One region of the Peribacillus sp. V2I11 genome, then DNA from elsewhere that is predicted to be linked to it. Evidence: riboswitches for the same ligand, from Rfam matches in the RefSeq annotation. Region 1 holds a riboswitch; each other region holds the start of a gene.
What was found. Region 1 has a riboswitch for cobalamin ahead of QFZ73_RS28905 (hypothetical protein). Riboswitches for the same ligand answer to the same signal wherever they lie in the genome.

Region 1 (6,123 bases):
AGAACCATTCCATGTTCCCAATACCAGGTTTCATGGATGATCGAGTTTCCCTATCGGGTGTATCCTGGCGTTCCCTGGTCTCTTTCTTTGTTTGCTCTTCATTAGTTGGGGTTTCTTCAGGGTTCTTGATCACTTCCTGCTTCAATTTCGAATCGTAAAATTCAACTTCCCCATTGAAACCCTTTGTCGGCTCGAAGGGAACCCAGCCTATCCCTGAAAAATAAACTTCGACCCAGGAATGTGCATTATTATTGGTCACCTTATAAACGGATTCACCATCAAGGATTGATTTTTCCCCTTCCGTATAGCCCTTTACCCACCTTGCAGGTATATTGGCGGCTCTTAGTAAAACGACCATTGCACTTGAAAAATTATCGCAATACCCTATCTGTGTCTCGAATAAAAATTGATCGACATAATCTTGATTGCCCTCCGGATACGGAATATCGTCCTTAGAATAAATGAATTCAGGACCTTTAAAATAATCCTCTATGGTTTTTGCTTTATCGTACCAATTCGTTTCATTCCTTGTAAGCCGGGATGCCAATTCATATATTCGGTTTGGCAATCCCTCTGGAAGCTGCGTGTTTTTTCCCATTAATAAATCCATCGATTCGTCGGGTTCCGTTACCTTCCTTAACTCAGCTATATCAAAACTTGGCATATCATAAACCAGCTCATACTCTTTCATGGACAGTGGTTCGCCATTACCCTGTTCAGAAATAACTTTGTCCATACCCTGATAATATTTGAAATCCATCCCGTTTTTGCCCTCAATCTTTTTTAAATACCCGGACTGCGGATGAAGGATATGGGAATATGATTCCGTCACGGACACTTTTGCCGTCATTTCTTCTGTCCTCACCACTTCAGGAACGTCGTAAATATCTAAAGATGCCATATCCTGCCCGTTGGAAAAAGTGTGAAAGTCCATTTCCAGTATGGAAACCCACCCTTTACCGGTATAAATATCCTTGTTCTCGACTTTCCAGTAATGTCCTGCAGGAGCATTATTATAAAAAACGATGGAATTATCCGGCTCTATCGAACCGCCAAGATCCGAATCGTCTTCATCATATCCGACACTTTTACGCTTCGAACCACCGTCTTCTTTCCCCGCTTTATCAGAATAAGAAGTAATATAAGGCACCGGATCCGGCCACTGCGGAGAGAGCTTTGGGGCAGCGAAACCAACAAGGACACTTACCAATATCATGCCGGTCAGCATCAAGATCCACTTATTGATGGAAGCCATCGGAAACTTAATCCTCTCCTGTATCGTTAGTCGCAGCAGGGACAGCAGGCCTAGCATCAAGAACCCGATGATGATGATTCTAATCATTGCCTTGTCCCCCACATAAGGAGTGAATGTGTCAAGTACAGATATAAAAATCACCGTTAACATAAAAAAGAAAAAGATGCTTTGCCTCACCATCACCCAGTAATGGATCAAATATGTTACAAGCCAAAGAAGGACAAAAAATAGAAACGTTCGAAATGGATTTTTGATCAACTCCCAATTTCCATCATATATAAAACCAAGATTGCCCTTAAAATCCGCTAGGAATCCTTTCAGCCATGACAATTGAAATAAAGCGTCTTTTGAATGGAGGAACTGTAATGAAATCATTATATAAGCGCTAATGAGAATAAATCGGATTGACCAATGTATGCGGAAATAATGCAGTAGTAGGGAATAGAGCAAAAATAAGATAAAAATGATGATATTACCTGTATCGGTGAGTTTATCGACAGGCCTTAACCATTCAGTAATCAACAACAGACCAAATACATGCATGAGGACGTGCATGAATTTTTCCAATTTTTCGGTAGTGACATTCATTTTGCCATCACCTCTGATCTGTCAGACTTTAGTTGGCCATATTCAAAAAAGCTGACCTTTATCCCCCTTGAAACAGCTATAGAACTTGACAACCTTTCCTGATCAGTAAGATCTGCCTGTTTCTTCACACATACCATTAATCCCTGATTAGGCCGGAAAGCACTCAATATGTCCACCTTTTCTAAGGTTAAGTCTGAAACGATGAATATCACAGCAGCATTTGCCGGAAGAATTCCCTTCCTGACATTTTCGTTCAATGCGTTTACAACACTTGGCTCTTCTTTAACAAGTCGGTAAAGAATCTTTCGTTTCTGGTTATTGCCTGCCGCTGCCGGTATGATTAATCTCGATCCCATACTCGCATACCCAATTTCCATGCCTTTCTTTAACATGGCGTGTGCAATGGAAGCCGCCATTACAATGGATTCTTCGAATAAATCCGACGGCTTATCATCAAGCATGATGAATACATCCCGGTTTTTCTGCACTTCGAATTCCTTCGTCATGATTTCACTCGTTCTAGCAGTCGCCTTCCAGTTAATCCATGACAACTGATCGCCTGGCTGATATTCCCTTACCCCCGAGACCACTGAATGCTCCCGTTGTGTTTTCTTTGTTGAAACCACTGCCCCCTGATTGAACACTCGATCAAGATCACTGTAGGCAAGCTCATGATAACGAGGAAAAACAGTTATTTTCAAAGGTGAACTATATATCGCTTCCTTTTCGACTAGCCCGAAAAAGTCCCCAATCCAAAAGCGGATCGATTGAAACGAATGCTCTCCGCGCTGCAAGTTTTCCAAGGTATATGACATGCTGAAGGTACGCTTGAATCCCGGAAAGATAATTATTTTCCTTTGGAATCCCCTATCTTCCATCTCCTGAGGCAATTCCTCCTCTACCACCATAAATAATAGGGGGAGCCGGTTTTTACGGGTAAACGTCAATGCTATCTCAACAGATTCGCCGGCCTGGCATTCCCTTTTATTGACCTTTCTCTCAACGGTAAAATCATGCAGCGGATAAAACAGCAGGATCGAAGCGTACACTGAAAACGGCAAAAATGAATAAAAAATGAACCAACTGACAAAACCGCCTTGAAACATTGCATAGCAAAAGGAAACGGTCATGAGTAATACAAGTCCGATCACACTCATATTTCCCCTTAAAATGTGGATGAATTTGCGCATTAGGTCACAGCCCGCTTCACAGGCACTTGTGTTGTCGCGACAATTTCATGTATCACCATTCCAGCATCGAAGCCATCATAATTCGCTTCAGGTTTCAAAATAAGCCGGTGGGAAAATACGAATGGAACTAAATATTGAACATCGTCCGGCAGAACATAGTCCCTGCCCTGGATCAGCGCGTAAGCTTGGGCTGCCTTCATCAATGCTATCGACCCACGCGGGCTTACCCCTAAATAGACCCCTTCATGTGTACGTGTTTGATTCGCCAATTCAACAATATATCGTTTTATTGTGTCATCCACTATCACCGCTTTTACCTCAGCCTGTAATTCTATCAATTCATCCAAGGTGATGACGGATTCCAGCTCCTCAAGCGGTGCCGTGTATTGAGCCCTTTGAAGAACCTCTATCTCTTCTTCCACACCTGGATAACCCATTTTCATTTTTAATAGGAATCTATCCAATTGAGCCTCCGGAAGCGGATATGTTCCCTCGTACTCGATCGGGTTTTGTGTCGCCATTACGAAGAAGGGCTTCTCCAATCCTCTTGTGACACCATCAATCGTCACACTTGCCTCTTCCATGGCCTCAAGCAATGCAGACTGAGTTTTCGGTGAGGTTCGGTTAATTTCATCAGCTAAAATAATATGTCCCATTATCGGACCTGGCCTAAAAATGAATTCTTGTTCCTTAGGATTGAAGATCGAAACACCAGTAACATCAGAAGGAAGTAAATCAGGTGTGAATTGAATTCGCTTAAAGCTTGCACCTATTGATTTTGCCAGTGCCCTTACCATGACTGTCTTTCCCACACCAGGAACATCCTCCAATAAGACATGTCCACCGGAAAGGAGTGCCACGATGCTTAGTTCTGCTATATCCCGTTTTCCGATAATCACCTTTTCGATATTACCCAGAACCATTTCCAGTTTTTGATTGACCTGCTTATAAATCATTCTCTACCTCCCGAGATTCACGGATTCACATTATCACTATTATTTCATATGTTTTCTATATCACGCATTTTACATTAAGCTCCAATTAAACCTTACATTGTAAGTTTACTAGATATTCGGTAAACCATAAACGAATTTGTCTAAAAATATTAATGCGGCTTAATGAAAAGGGTACGGTAAACTGTTGCTAAGTGAATATGAACCTTGCAGAGAAAAGGTGCTGCCTTGTCAGCTTAATAGGGAATTCGGTTTAAAACCGAAGCTGTTTCCGCAACTGTAAGTGCTAATGAAATAAGATGCATACCACTATTTGAGGATGTAATCGACCCCGATTACAGTCCATTTAACCCAAATGGGAAGGTTCTTAGAGTAAAATGACGCACAAGCCAGGAGACCTGCCTTCCTTCATCGTATTATGCTCTTCGGAAGATAGGAGATTGTACGGCTCTCCCATCTTTTTTCTACTACAGATACATAGATGCCCGAAGCCGACCAAACCTCTTGGTCGGCTATTTGTTTTGCCGGGATAAGCAATACGGAGGACATTCACCCAATACGTAAAAGGAGGAAGAGTTATGGCAAAGAAAGACTTTCGTTTTTTATGCTACCCATACATGCGTGAGTCCGTATCAACCGTCGATTTTGAAATCCGCACAGACTCATTGACGACACAAATCGGCATGGCCGCCTCGCTTACTGAGGATGTCCCCGAAGTGTACCGTGACTTAATGGAACTGTTGCCCATGGCTTACCATTTAAATGGTTCAGTTCGCAGGAAATTAGCCATTACCGGCGATGATCTCGACCGTTTAAGTGCAATCTACGACCGGTATGTCGCCTTGTGAAAGATCGAATCGAAACATTCGTCCTTCCCACAAGGCTCAACCGCAGCATGTACTTTGCATACTTGCCGAAGTGAAGCCAAAAAGTCCGTGCGTGCTTTACACAAGTTAAGTCTGGAGAGGGGAATTCCAGGAATTCTTTTTGATTACGCCCACTTGCTTGCAAATGTATTATTCGTGATGGCAGTCTACGTCAATAAGCAACAGGGGATCGAGGAGATTCCCATTATAAGAAAATCATACCCAACCAAACCCATGAAAACGAAAACGGAGGAATAAATAATGAAGAAAATCCTACGATTCAGTTGGATTTCCATGCTGATGCTTACCCTTTTCCTTACCGGATGCGGAGTGAACGATGATCAAGCCGCAACGTATAATAAAGATACTGAAAAGGCCGAAGAAATCAAAGACTATACCGTTACGGATGATACTGGAAAGAAAATGAAATTCAAGAAAACCCCGAAAAAGTCGTTTCACTTCAGCCAAGCAATACGGAAATTTTATTTGCCCTTGAACAGGGTGATAAAGTCGTTGGCGTGACAGACTTCGATAATTACCCAGAGGAAGCAAAGAATATCGAACATGTTTCAGACTCTGTTAATATTAATGCAGAAAAAATCATTGCCTTGAAACCTGATGCCATCATAGCTTATACCATTGGTGATGAAGCGACACTGAAACTACTCGAAGATGCTGGCATCCCTGTGTTCATTATTAAATCTGCGGCAAATTCCGATGATGTATACGGTGATATCAGGCAGATTGCTAAAGTGATGGGTGTTGCCAAAAAAGGGGATGAATTAGTGAAAGATATCAAATCCCTAATTACAAGTGTCGAAGAAAAAGTGGAAACTTTAGATGAAAAGGAACAAACATACTTTGAAGTTAGCCCTGCTCCGGAAATCTATATAACAGGAGCGGAAACATTCCAACAAGAAATCCGGATACTGCCGGCATTAAAAACATCTTTGATGACCAAAAAGGCTGGGTTAAGGTATCTGATGAAGAAATCGTCAAAAGGAACCCTAAATCCATCATCACCACTGCCAAGTATGCAGATGATGCTGTTGGTGTAATTAAATCGCGTAAAGGCTGGGAAGATATCGATGCGGTGAAGAACGATCACGTCCATTTACTTGATGAAAATGTCACGTCCTGGACCAAGGATCGGGGAAGCTGTTGAACTCGCAGCAAAGACTGTTTATCCTGACTTGTTCAAATAACACGAAAGGAGGATGCGCCAATAAATTGGCGCATCCTTTTCCTTTTCCCGCTCCGGTCATTAGGGC
Region 2 (7,072 bases), 430 kb from region 1:
TCGTCGTCATCCCAAAGGCTTTCCCAAGACGAGCCACTTCACCTCCAATTGCCCCGACACCAATAACGAGCATGGACTTGCCATTCAATTCCCCTACTTCAATCTTTCTATCCCAAAGTTCTTCCTTTTCATTCTTCATAAGCAGTTTCAATTTCTTTTCATATTGCAAAAGCATCCCTATCGTATACTCGGCCATTGGGATTTTATGAATGCCTCTTGCGTTGGTCACCAGAATGCCACGTTTCTCAATGGCTTTAAATGGCATTAATTCCATCCCTGCACTCATGACCATGATCCATTTCAAGTTCGCCGCTTTCCCAATGATTTCTTCAGTTAAGTCTTCACCATATGTAATTAAGATTTCCGCTTCACGAAGCGGACCATCCGTCCATCCTTTTTGATAAATGAAGTTCAATTCAGGAAAAACTTCCATCATCCTCGTTTGGATGCCTTCATTCGGAATGACAGTTGAAAGTATTAACATGTTTATCTTCCCCTTTTAATTAACATAAAAAAACACGGGCTCTATGTGTCCCGCGCAACTTTCTCTGAGGAGGTATTCCCTTAATAAAGCATATTCAGGTGTCCCCTTTTTGAGTTGGACAAAAGCCTTACCCTTATTAAAAAAGGCTTTATTTTAAAGAATTTGGGTTTAATGCATGTAATTCCGGCAAAATGAAAACGCCATCCCTTCTGATCAGGACGTCGTCAAAATAGATGTCACCACCACCATATTCCGGACGCTGGATCAAGACCATATCCCAATGTATCGATGAACGGTTTCCATTATCCGCTTCTTCATAGGCAAGTCCAAGAGCCAAGTGCAGACTCCCGCTTATTTTCTCATCGAACAAGATATCGTCCATAGGTTCCAATATGTATGGATTGATTCCAATTGCGAACTCCCCGATAAACCGGGACCCTTCATCAATATTAAGAATTTGGTTCATTTCAGAGTCACGATTGGATGTCGCTTTAATGATTTTTCCCTTTTTAAAGTTTAATTCTATGTCACTAAAGGTGATTCCTTCATAGGTTGTGGGTGTGTTAAATGATATCCTTCCATTGAGACTATCTTTTATGGGTGCCGTAAACACTTCCCCATCCGGTAAATTCTTTTTTCCGGCACATATGACGGCAGGCATACCTTTGATGGAAAAGGCCAAATCTGTCCCTGGTGAAACGATCCTGACTTTGTCAGTTCGTTCCATCAAATGTTTTAACGGTTTCAAGGACGCATCCATTTTCCCGTAATCCATGGTGCATACGTTCAAAAGGAAGTCTTGGTACCTATCGAAGGTCATGCCGGCTTTATGTGCGGATGCGTTGGTGGGATAATTAAGTAAGACCCAACGTCGGTTGTTTACATAGAAAAGAGTGGGAGATTTCATTGCCTCTCCTTGAAGACGGTGCCTCTCGATGGGAACATCAGTCATTTCCACACCGTTTTCTTCCCCTGTGATGATGATGACCGCATCGATATCCGTATATTTCTTCAAGGCCCATTGCGAAGATGTGTCAAGTTGTTCCTTCACATTCCCTTGTAACAGGTGGCGGCTTATCTCATCGTCTTCGAGTTCTACATATGGATAAGCACCCACTCTATATATTTCATCAATCAGCTCTTTCAATAATGGTTTCGTGTTGATATGCCCCCGTAAGAGGATTCTCTCTTTTGGCTGTAATTGTATCGAATGATGAATCAGCCTGGCTGCAAGCTTCGTTATTCGCTCATCCTTCATCTGCCTGTCCCTTATTTTTCGAGGTCGCGAAGCGTTTCAAGCGCTTCTTCGACGTGGCCTTTGACTTTTACTTTACGCCATTCTTTGACTACCTTACCAGCCTTATCAATCAGGAAAGTTGAACGTTCAATGCCCATATACTCCTTGCCGAAGTTCTTTTTCAATTGCCAAACATCAAATGATTCAGCCGCTTCATGATTTTCGTCAGCCAGCAGCAGAAAAGGCAATCCATGTTTTTCGATGAATTTTTCATGACGTGCCACTGGATCTGGGCTGATACCAATGATGACCGCGTTCAATTCCTCGAATTGCTCATTATGGTCCCGGAAATCACAGGCCTCCGTCGTGCAACCTGGCGTCATGTCTTTTGGATAAAAATATAAAACAATATTTTTCCCCTTAAAATCCGATAGGGACACCATTTCACCATTGTTTGCAGGGAGTTTGAAATCAGGTGCTTTTTCTCCAATTTTAACAGTCATATTGAACCCTCCATTTCTTTCATTATGGTAAGAGTACCCAATAATCGAAAGAAACACAACTTTCATTTATCCCTCCTATCTTTCTGCTCCAGATCGATCACCGTCCGAATCACGAAAGCTGCCGGAAGTGTATACCCAATGAAAGCCTGAATGGTAGCTATCATCCTGCCCATGCCAATCGGGGCTATATCTCCATACCCTACAGAAAACATCGTCATCGCACTAAAATAAAAAGAAGTCTTCAACTGTTCATAGAAAGTGCCATCCAATCGATTGCCCATATCAAGAATCACCGAATGATTCTGAAGCTCGTATAATAAATAAATCAGTGCAAATCCAACTAATATCGTCGCATATAAATTGCCAAGCCACAGCATATCCTCCAGAGAAAATTTCTTTCCTCCCGACTCAACAAGAAATAACGTACGAATGCTCATCACCATGCAAAAAATGATGCCTGCAATCAAGATGTAGAAAGTCATCCCCCACGCCCCATTTCAAAACGCCACTCCCTCTATACATACTCCCTGTCCAAACAATATATTCTTTTTTAGGAACAGACCTCATCCTTATTCCCACACTTCCACTTAACGGTTACTTTTCCCGAATCTTTTTTCCATGTTGACCCTTTTGGTCGGATATGTTACGATTGTCTAAATTTTTATAATAGTTTTTATTTTATAAATCTTTTACCTGCAAACAGTTATCAAGGCAGGTTTTGCAAAATTTTCATATGTGGAAATAGGTTCCTAATTTTCATTAGGATTAAAAGGGAAGTCCGGTGTAATTCCGGCACGGTCCCGCCACTGTAATGGGAATGTTAGCGCCATCCAATATGCCACTGATCAAAGGATCGGGAAGGCCCGCCGCTAATGATATTCCCTAAGTCAGGAGACCTGCCTATTTCGACAACACTGTTTTAACCTACGGGAGATAGGGAGGTGTTAGGGACCTTATAATTGTAAGGGGCATTCTGCATGCCTCTTTATTTTAAGCATTTCTAACTATCTCTTTTGACGGTTAGGGATGCTTTTTTTATTGTTCAATCAAATGAATGTAGGAGGATGGGAATTTTGAAAAGCAGTAGTTTGGGTTACCCTCGAATCGGGGAAGATCGTGAATGGAAACGTACATTGGAAGCTTACTGGTCCGGTAAAATCGATGAAGCAGAATTTACGGCACAACTAAAAGCCATCCGTTTAGGCAACTTACAAAAACAGAAGAATCGAGGCATTGATATCATTCCTGTCAACGACTTCACTTTCTATGATCAAATGCTGGATATGTCCGTCATGTTCGGTCTTGTTCCTGAACGTTATTCAGCTTATGAAGCCGGAAGCGTTCCCCTTTCCGTTTATTATTCAATGGCTCGCGGAAACAATGATGAAGTCGCTTCCGAAATGACGAAATGGTTCAATACAAACTATCACTATATTGTCCCTGAATTAAAACTGTCACAGCTGACTTTAACAGAAAATAAGCCACTTGCAGCATATCGGGAAGCCAAGGAAAAGCTAGGGATTGAAACGAAGCCCGTGTTGATCGGACCTTATACTTTCATCTCCCTTTCCAAAGGATTCAATAAACAAGAAATCCCTGGCATCCTCCTGAGCCTGCTTCCTTTATACACGCAAATCCTGCGGGAGTTGGAGCAAGAAGGCGTGAAGTGGGTTCAAATGGACGAACCTTCTCTTGTTTCATCCATTTCCAAAGATGATATGCAAACTGTTACTTACCTCTATGAAAAACTGAATGAAGCAGCACCAAACCTAAACATCATGCTACAAACATACTTTGATGCCGTGGAACATTACCAAGAAGTCATCGAATTACAAGTTCAAGGAATCGGTCTTGATTTTGTACATGATAAAGGGAGGAATCTAAGTAATCTTGAAGCATTCGGTTTCCCGAAGGAAAAAGTGCTTGCTGCAGGTGTGATTGACGGGAAAAACATTTGGCTATCTGATTTATCGAAAAAAATCCAATTGATCGAGAATCTTAAGAAAAAGGTAGCCGAAGACCAAATTTGGCTTCAGCCCTCTTGTTCCCTGCTTCATGTCCCAGTGACCGTTCGTAATGAAACCGCCCTTTCAAAAGAAGTGAAAGAGGCCCTTGCTTTCGCTGATGAGAAACTTGAGGAAATCACACTCTTGGTCAAAGGGAATAATCAAGGCTTTGAAGCAATCGCCGAAAAAGTCGACGCTAATAAGTTTACGGTTCAAACGTTAGCAAGTTCAAATGCACGGAATCATGGGATTGTACAATCCAATGTCGAAAAGGTTAAAATCAGGACCGCCGGCCGTCAGCTTCCATTTAAAGAGCGTTACCAAAAACAACAGGAATTTTTTAAATTGCCTTTTCTTCCTTCGACTACGATCGGTAGCTTTCCGCAGACATTTGAAGTTAAACAAGCACGCGGGAAATTCAAAAGAGGAGAATGGACCGCTTCGCAATATGAAACATTCGTTAACGAAGAAATCGGCAGGTGGATCGAAATCCAAGAAGAAATCGGTTTGGATGTTCTCGTTCACGGGGAATTCGAACGGACGGATATGGTTGAGTACTTCGGCCATAAGTTAGGCGGTTTCGTTTTTCTAGAAAAGGGTTGGGTACAATCCTATGGATCCCGCTGCGTGAAACCACCAGTCATCTACGGCGACATCCATTTCATCGAACCGATGACAGTCAGGGAAAGTGTGTACGCACAATCGCTGACGAAGAAGACGGTTAAGGGAATGCTTACAGGTCCTGTTACGATTTTGAACTGGTCATTTGTCCGTGATGATATTTCCAGGGAGAATGTTTGCTATCAGCTGGCGCTATCTTTGGAAAAAGAAGTCATTGCATTGGAATCCGCTGGAATTAAAATGATTCAGGTTGATGAGCCTGCACTTAGAGAAGGTCTGCCATTGAAAAAAAGCGATCGCGACGATTATTTGAACTGGGCTGTAAATTCATTCTTGATATCCACATCAAGCGTGGAGGATACAACCCAAATTCACACGCATATGTGCTATTGCGACTTCAACAGTTTCATGGATGTCATCTCCTCCCTCGATGCCGATGTAATTTCCATCGAAACATCCCGTAGTCATGGGGAGCTTGCTTCCGCATTCGAGGAAAAAACATATGAAAAGGGTATTGGCCTGGGTGTGTATGATATTCACAGCCCGCGTGTGCCGGCAGTTGAAGAAATGGTCGATATGATTGAACGGGGCATCAAGGTATTGGATAAAGACCAGTTTTGGATCAATCCCGACTGCGGCCTGAAAACAAGGGGTATCCCGGAAACGGTCGCTTCCCTGAAAAACATGGTCGAAGCAGCAAAAATCGTCCGTGAAAACTTTTTAGCTAAACCAACAGGCAAATGATTGAAAAGAACGTTGCCCATCCAACACAGCAGTCACGGACTTTTTTAACCGACCTTGTTTTTCCACCGGATACAAATCATCACAATACCATCTTTGGCGGAAAAGTAATGGCATATGTTGATAAAATAGCCTGCATTTCAGCTATGCGCCATTGTCGAAAACCCGTTGTGACTGCTTCAAGCGACTCTTTTGATTTTTTGGCCCCCATCAAGACAGGGGATGCGATCAACCTTGAAGCTTATGTCACCTGTGCCCATCGCACATCAATGGAGGTATTCGTGAAAGTGGAGCGTGAGAACCTATTAACAGGTGAAAAACAGCTTACGGCACGCGCTTTTTTAACGATGCTGGCCATAGATGAAGACGGTAAGCCGACAATCGTACCTCAGGTCATGCCGGAAACGGAAGAGGAAAAGCGGCAATATGTTCAAGCACAAGCAAGATATATTGAAAGAAAGAAAAAACGGAACTAAACAAAAACCCCTTCAACATGAATTGTTGAAGGGTCTTTTTAATTCCCCGCCCCGCGGTACCTCTTCACTCCCTGATTCCATATGAAAACGGATATCACGAAAAAGGCAACCCCAATTACAGGTGTGGCAAATGCATATGCATACCACTCTTCTTTTCTAAGGAAATAAGATGCCGGATAGACACCAACAAACGCGAATGGCAGCACCCATGTAAGGACAAAACGGATGACATTATTATAAATATCAACAGGATAGCGCCCGTAGTTCCCGATATTGTACATCATTGGCATGATGGATGTTTTCGCATCCGACCAGAACCCAATGCTTGCAATCGCAACGAAAATGGCTGCATAAGCGAGGGCCCCGCCTATTGCAAAAATGATGAAAAGGATCGGGTCATACCACGCAAGCTGCAGATCCAATGAAATCCCCGAATAGAATATAATGATCAAACCGGTCACAACACCAAATAACGCTTCTAGCTCGATTCTTTCCAAAATGACTTGAAACAGGCTATGTATCGGTCTTGTTAATATCCGGTCCATTTCACCTTTGACGATATAGCGGTCATTAAAATCCCAGATGTTGAAAAAGGCAGAAAAAAGGGCGAATGGGATAAGGAAGAATCCATAAATGAATATGATTTCTTCACGGCTCCAGCCGCTTAAAAATTGGGTATGTCCAAAAACGACTAAGATAAAAACCAGATTCACGACCTGATTCAGCAGGTCAGATAGGATTTCCATGAAGAAATCGGCTCTATATTGCAATCTTGTTTTCATATATTGACTCACATATTGAAAAAACATCGATACATAAAACATCCCGTCAACCTCCTTGAATAATCAGCTGTTTTTTTGCGACTATCCATAAAAGCTGAATCGGTATTATGAGAATGATGCACCAAATTAACTGCTGTAAAAGCGCCATGCCAATTTCGCCTGAACTGTAACCGTTCGTAAAAATCATGCTTGGTACATAACTGATCCCTTGAAAGGGCAAAT
Region 3 (7,072 bases), 730 kb from region 1:
AGCTCATCGAACCCATTGCTGGCATTTACTTGACTGTATGTCCTTGACTTCTGTTCGAAGAAATCGGTTTTGGTAAGGCCGATGGATTCGTCATCGAACGTTTTGATCCATGGCATCGGATTCTCGCCATACTCTTTATACAAATTTTCTAGACCCAGCATACGTAACCGTTTGTTGGCGATATATTCGATGTACTCATTGAATTCTTCCAAATCGAGATCGGCTTTGTTTTGGATATCTTCGAGCATATATTCAGACCATTCCTTTTCGAGTTCGACTGCTTTTTCAATCGTTGTATAGATGAACTTAGTGTTTTCTTCATTATTTAACTCAGGATATTCATACATCAAGATTTGAACGAGCATTCCAATGAAATCGAAATGGACCATTTCATCGCGATGAATATAGGATATCATCGTAGCGGAACCGGTCATTAAATTTTGGCGTCCTAAATTATAATAAAAGGCGAAAGCCAGATAGAAATAAATCCCTTCAAGGTTCGTTGAATGGATCAGTGCCTCGAATAAATGCTGAGGGCTGGGATCATCCACGAACGTTTGATAAGCATCAACGATCGGTTGGTTACGCTTAATCACTTCAGGATGTTCTTTAATGCGGTCGAATAGCTGTTTTTGCTTGCCTACCGGAATCAAGGAAGCAAGGATATAGGAATAAGATTCATTATGGATCGATTCCTGCTGGGCCATGTTGGCCAGGATAGCTTTTGCCGCCGGATCTTTGATGTACCGAAGGATTTCTACTAAAGTGGGCGTTTGAAGACTGTCCATTCCAGCAATCATAGTAAGGATATCGAGAAAAGCGTCCTGGATATCTTCGTCCAATTCGCCCCACTGCTTTTTATCCTGAATCATGTTCACGCTCGAAGGCTTCCAAAAGTTATTGATGAGCTGTGTATAGGTATCATAGAATTTTTCATACTGAATATCGTTCCAAAGGAGGAAGCCTGAAGCTTCTCCTTTGAAAACACCGGTTGCCTTGGTAGGATGCGTTGGTTCCAGCATCCGAATCTTTTTGATATGATTGGTCATTCGTGAAAACTCCTTTAAGAATAGATTAATGGGTTATGATTATCGTTAACTTGAACAGCTTTCGCAGGCATTGTCATATTCCGAAGAAGTCGAACGAACATAATACGTTGATTTCAACCCGCTTTCCCATGCCGTTAAATGGATATCCAAAAGGACCTTCGCTTTGATTGTATTGTGTACATACAGATTAAAGCTGATTGCTTGGTCAATATGGCGTTGGCGGGCTGCATTTTGCCTGATGCTTTCCAGTTGGTCCAAATTAAATCGCGTCTTTTTATAATATTCATACGTATTTGGCGTCAAGCCTGGTGCGGTCACCTTGAATTTGAAGTTTTTCTTTTCTTCGTAAAATTCAATTTCATACAAAGGATCGATTCCATCCGTGGAGTTACCGATTTTAGCGGTCGATGAATTGGGGGCAATGGCCATTAAATATCCATTACGGGTCCCATGTTCCTGCACGTCTGCTTTTAAATCCATCCACTTTTGATCTGTATAGTCACGCAGTTCGAAATAGTCCCCTGTATGCCAATCAGATCCTTCAAAATATGGGTATGATCCTTTTTCCTTGGCTAATTCGTTGGATGCCTTGATTGTTAAGTAAGCGATCTTTTCGTATAAAGCATCTGCATAGTGAACAGCCTCATCGGATTCCCAATAAATATTCTGTGTGGCAAGTAAATGATGCCATCCAAACGTCCCTAAACCAATTGCCCGGTAGCGTTTGTTCGAGATGGATGCTTGTTTGACAGGAAGATTATTCACATCAATGACATTATCCAGCATACGGATCTGAATGGGAATCAATCTTTCCAAAACATCGCTGCCCACCGCTCGGGGCAAGTTAATGGATGAAAGGTTGCAGACAACGAAATCGCCGCTTTTACGAACCACAACAACATCTCCATCTTCTGTTTCATATTCATCCGTGATCGTCGAAGGGCTTAGGTTTTGGGCAATTTCCGTGCAAAGGTTAGAACAATAAATCATACCTTTATGTTTATTGGGATTCTTCCGATTCACTTCATCGCGGTAGAACATATATGGTACGCCTTCTTCCAATTGAGAAATCATGATGCTTTTCATGATGTCCATCGCATTGATTTTTTCAAAGCTATAGTTTGGAAGCGTGCCATTTTCTGCGGCCTCGACAGCAAGTGCATAATGATTCCTGAAGCTACCTTCACCTTTCTTTTCGTCATAAAGATCTTCAAGTGAAAATCCAAGGGTTTGCTTAACGGTATGCGGATCGAAAAGATACCATTCTTTTCTGTCGCGTACAGCCTCCATGAATAAATCAGGGATGCATACACCTGTAAAAATATCATGGGCTTTTAATCTGTCATCCCCGTTTTGTGTCTTCAAATCGAGGAAGCTCATGATATCTTTATGCCAGGCATCCAAGTAAATCGCGATGGCACCTTTACGTTGACCCAATTGATCGACACTTACAGCTGTCTGGTTGAAAAGTCGAATCCAGGGAGTCGTGCCGGAACTGTTTCCAGAGAAACCTCGGATATCAGAACCAAGAGAGCGAATCTTACCAACGTAAAGACCGACACCGCCACCGAATTTAGATACTTTTGCTGCATCGTAGTTAGATAGGTAGATGCCGTCAATGGAATCTTCAATTGCGTCGATAAAGCAAGAGCTTAACTGTCCATGTGTTTTACCTGCATTGGAGAGTGTAGGGGTCGCAACGGTCATATAAAGGTTGGACATGGCCCAGTATGCTTCTTTTATAAGTTGCAGGCGGTGCCCCGTTTTTTCCAATCGCATGATTTCCATCGCGATGATCATGAAGCGTTCTTGTGGCAGTTCGTACACCTTGTCCTTTTTTGGGCGGGCTAGGTAGCGATCGTTTAATAAGTAGAGGCCTATGTAAGAGAATAATTTATCTTTTTCCGGGTCGATTACCGAACCCAATTCCTCAATTTCCGCTTTTGTATATGAAGATAGCAGTTCTGATTTATAAATGGGATAACGCTGACCTTCTGAAAGCTGGGAGAGTTCCGTGATCAGTTCATAGAATGGGCCATAACTCATGACTTCATAACCTCGATTGGCTTGTGCATCCCTATACATTGTATTCAATAGTTCTGCTGCAGCAACAAACGTCCAATCTGGAGCATCGATATCCACACCTTCAAGAGCGAGCTGAATCAGTTTTCTTGATGCCTGTTCTTCGGTTGAGTCACTTTTGCGATCAAGCCATTTTGTAAAACGCTTTTTGAACTTTTCCATATCGAGACGGCCTTCGAATTCCTTCGATAACATCTCAAGCTGGATGGATTTCGTTTCTGTGTCATTTTCGCTAATGGTAAAGTTATATGTTTGAGTCATTAATAATCCTCCTTGTTAACTTCCGCTAAAATAAAAAAAAACCGCCCAATGAATTGAGCGGATCAAACGATAGAATAAAAGGGCCATGAAAAAATAGCCGTTATACTATCGTTTCATCATCTCAATCCCCGAAGAATAAGAAACGTGAAAAATTCAAGGCAGGTCTCCTGACTCATGATCATCCTACTTTGAGTCCTTCCCGTATAGAGAGCTATACAGTGGGTTTCTCATTTCGTCACATTTACAGTTGCGGGGACAGTTCCGGGTTTACACCGGATTCCCTTTTCAGCCATCACTGGCACCTTGGATTATAAAAAATTCTATATATAGTTATTAATATGGTTTATGTAATCAATATCTAGTATTTCTGCTTATATTATAGTAAGCCATATAGGATGATAATTCAACTAATATATTTGAAAAAAACCAGCCCTTATCTATTGACAAAGTGAGGGTAGAAGGTGAAGGAATGAAAGATTTTATTGGGGAATGGGTAATTCAAGCGCTGGTTTTACGGGATTTTGTGTTAAAATAAAGTGTCTAGTAAAGGTGGCTCTCCCTTATTGCTATAAGGGGATTCGCGGAAAAATATTTATGAAAAAGGGGATTAAATCTTGGAAAAAGTATTAGTTTTTGGACATAAAAACCCGGATACAGACACAATCTGTTCAGCAATCGCTTATGCAGATCTGAAAAAGCAGTTAGGTATCAACGCTGAACCAGTTCGTCTGGGTGAAGTGAATGGTGAAACTCAATATGCATTGGACCAATTCAAATTCGAAGCTCCCCGTCTTGTGGAAAAAGTTGCAGGGGAAGCTGATGGCGTAATCCTGGTCGATCATAACGAACGCCAGCAAAGTGCTGAAGATATTGACCAAGTCCGTGTGTTGGAAGTTATCGACCATCACCGTATCGCTAACTTTGAAACAAGCGATCCTTTATATTACCGTGCGGAACCAGTTGGCTGTACGGCAACCATTTTAAATAAAATTTATAAAGAAAACGGCATTGAAGTCCCTAAAGCAATCGCAGGTCTTATGCTGTCTGCCATCATTTCCGATTCCTTATTGTTCAAATCACCGACCTGCACGGAGCAAGACGTTGCAGCAGCAATGGAACTGGCAGCCATTGCGGGAGTCGACGCTGAAACATACGGCTTGGAAATGTTGAAAGCTGGAGCTGACTTGAGCGACAAAACGATTGCCCAGCTTATCACTCTTGATGCAAAGGAATTCCCCATGGGAATGGCTAAAGTGGAGATAGCACAGGTCAATGCTGTAGATCCGAACGAGGTCCTTGCTAAGCAAGCAGAATTGGAAGCGGCTATTGAAGCGGTCATCGCTGTGAAGGAATTGGACTTATTCCTTTTCGTCGTAACGGATATCTTGACTAATGATTCTGTTGCCTTGGCTCTTGGTAAAGCAGCTTATGCAGTAGAAAAAGCTTACGACGTTTCATTAAACAATAACATCGCCGTCTTAGAAGGCGTTGTATCGCGTAAAAAACAAATCGTGCCAGTCTTAACGGACGTATTCAGCAAATAATACAGAAAAAGGGGTGCTCATTAAAAACATGGGCATCCTTTTTCTGTACATGCAAAAAAAGACTCAACCATCCATTAAGGTTGTTTGAGTCTTTTTTCTTAATTCCTATTCTTTTTCATAGGCGATGACAATCAATTCTTTATTGGCTTCCTCGCCGAGTTTGCTTTCAAAGCTTTTCAGTTCATTCAATAAATCCGGTGACAGATTTGCTGCCGTATAATCCTGCTCGGGTGTCATGCTTTTCGCTCCTTTCAAAAGGAAATAATTCATGTTATCTATTTTGTCGGTTTGAAAAGTTTCTATTCAGCAGAATTTTACTTCTTCAAGATATTTTACTTTCTGAGGTGGCGAGTTTTTCAAGCAATAACGAACTTTCGTCATCAAGTCCTTGCACATGGACAGGTATTCCCAGAAGCTGATACTTAAGGACAACCGTATCAACAGCACTGACTGCTGAAGCATCCCAGATTTTAGAATGGGAAAAGTCGATGACAATTGCATCGGCTTTTTCCTTGAAGTCGAACTTCGAAATAAAGTCCTGGACAGAAGCGAAAAATATTTGTCCGCTGATACGATAAATGATTTTCTTAGCCTGGATGTCTTCCGTTTTCTCTACAGCCACTTTAGAAATTTTAGCCGAGAAGAAAATCATGCTCAAGAGCACTCCAGCAAAAACCCCTTTTGATAAATCATGAGTATAAAGGACAATGAGGACCGTCACGATCATCACGGCAGCATCTGACTTTGGAGCTCTAGTGAGCCTCTTTAGGGATGACCAGTCAAAGGTCCCGATTGAAACCATGATCATGACTGCGACAAGTGCAGCCATCGGTATTTTAATAAGGACATCATTCAATACCACGATTAATACCATAAGGAATGCGCCAGCTACAAAAGTGGAGAGACGGCCCCTTCCTCCCGATTTAATGTTGATACCGGATTGACCGATCATCGCACATCCTGCCATTCCGCCAAAACACCCGGCAATGATATTCGAAATCCCCTGGCCTTTGGCTTCCTTATTTTTATTACTGTCCGTGTCAGTCATCTCATCGACTATTTGAGCTGTCAATAACGATTCTAGCAACCCCACAAACGCAAGGGCTATGGAATAAGGGAAAATGATCGCCAAAGTTTCGAAGGTCAAAGGGATGTCTGGAAGCATGAACATCGGAAGCGCTTCGGTCAATTGCCCCATATCCCCTACAGTCCGCACCGTAGCCCCCGTGGTAACTGCAACGATCGTCATGAATACGATGGCGACAAGTGGTGAAGGTATGACTTTCGTGATCAGCGGGAAAAGATAAATGATGGCTAATGAAACGGCTGTCATGACATACATGATCCATGTTTCGCCCACGAAATGGGTGAGCTGTGCCGTGAAAATCAAGATGGCTAAAGAATTCACAAAACCAGTCATTACAGGCTTCGGAATGAACTTCATTAATTTCCCGATTTTTAAAACCCCTAGTAAAATTTGGAGCAAACCAGTCAATATTGTTGCGGCAAGTAAATAGTTCAAGCCATGATCTTTAACAAGGTCGACCATGACGAGTGCCATTGCGCCAGTGGCAGCCGATATCATTCCCGGCCTCCCGCCGACTAAAGAGATGACGATGGCAATGCAGAATGAGGCATATAGACCAACCATTGGGTCAACGCCAGCAATGATCGAAAAGGCAATCGCCTCCGGAATCAATGCCAAGGCAACGACAATTCCCGATAGGATATCTCCCCTAACGTTGCCGAACCACTCCTGTTTGTATGCTGATGTATTCAAAGAAACACTCCTTCTTTCTTTTATATATGTGTGTTAAATTCTTTTTTAACGCACTAAATTATAGCATGAGCCTTTCTTTCTATCTATATGGATAATATAAACGACAAATCGAGGGCTATTCACTTCTTAGTGAATGAAGGTAAAATGCCTAAAGAGAGAAGAATTGGTACAAAAGGCCTTGAGCTATCATGTGAGGGAACCAAGGCTGAAGAAGCCTCCATTCATCTATACGATGAATCGGAAACTGTTTAAAGACCTTCGGTAGGGCCTCCAAAACTGAAAAAAATCATCATGACTAAAAGGGATGATATGAAGATTACCGGTTGAAAGGGAAAATAAACTCGTACCTTCGTATT

Region 2: linked by a shared signal. The riboswitch ahead of metE (5-methyltetrahydropteroyltriglutamate--homocysteine S-methyltransferase) and the one ahead of QFZ73_RS28905 (hypothetical protein) in region 1 are both predicted to bind cobalamin.
Region 3: linked by a shared signal. The riboswitch ahead of QFZ73_RS05835 (ribonucleoside-diphosphate reductase subunit alpha) and the one ahead of QFZ73_RS28905 (hypothetical protein) in region 1 are both predicted to bind cobalamin.

The regions. Positions count from the first base shown of each region.
Region 1 covers NZ_JAUSYW010000001.1:1,924,677-1,930,799, forward strand. Annotated here, with positions in the region: gene QFZ73_RS09195 (DUF4129 domain-containing transglutaminase family protein) at 1-1,843, opposite strand, end outside; gene QFZ73_RS09200 (DUF58 domain-containing protein) at 1,840-2,994, opposite strand; gene QFZ73_RS09205 (AAA family ATPase) at 3,033-3,989, opposite strand; cobalamin riboswitch at 4,188-4,406, shown strand; partial or broken gene QFZ73_RS28905 (hypothetical protein) at 4,565-5,110, shown strand; partial or broken gene QFZ73_RS29145 (ABC transporter substrate-binding protein) at 5,114-6,057, shown strand.
Region 2 covers NZ_JAUSYW010000001.1:1,490,513-1,497,584, forward strand. Annotated here, with positions in the region: gene QFZ73_RS07250 (D-2-hydroxyacid dehydrogenase) at 1-484, opposite strand, end outside; gene QFZ73_RS07255 (aminopeptidase) at 633-1,742, opposite strand; gene bcp (thioredoxin-dependent thiol peroxidase) at 1,754-2,224, opposite strand; gene QFZ73_RS07265 (potassium channel family protein) at 2,287-2,706, opposite strand; cobalamin riboswitch at 2,951-3,142, shown strand; gene metE (5-methyltetrahydropteroyltriglutamate--homocysteine S-methyltransferase) at 3,289-5,595, shown strand; gene QFZ73_RS07275 (acyl-CoA thioesterase) at 5,592-6,068, shown strand; gene QFZ73_RS07280 (ABC transporter permease) at 6,107-6,892, opposite strand; gene QFZ73_RS07285 (ABC transporter permease) at 6,897-7,072, opposite strand, start outside.
Region 3 covers NZ_JAUSYW010000001.1:1,196,625-1,203,696, reverse strand. Annotated here, with positions in the region: gene QFZ73_RS05840 (ribonucleotide-diphosphate reductase subunit beta) at 1-1,049, opposite strand, end outside; gene QFZ73_RS05845 (flavodoxin domain-containing protein) at 1-25, opposite strand, end outside; gene QFZ73_RS05835 (ribonucleoside-diphosphate reductase subunit alpha) at 1,095-3,392, opposite strand; cobalamin riboswitch at 3,533-3,713, opposite strand; gene QFZ73_RS05830 (manganese-dependent inorganic pyrophosphatase) at 4,007-4,936, shown strand; gene QFZ73_RS05825 (hypothetical protein) at 5,042-5,173, opposite strand; gene QFZ73_RS05820 (SulP family inorganic anion transporter) at 5,259-6,716, opposite strand.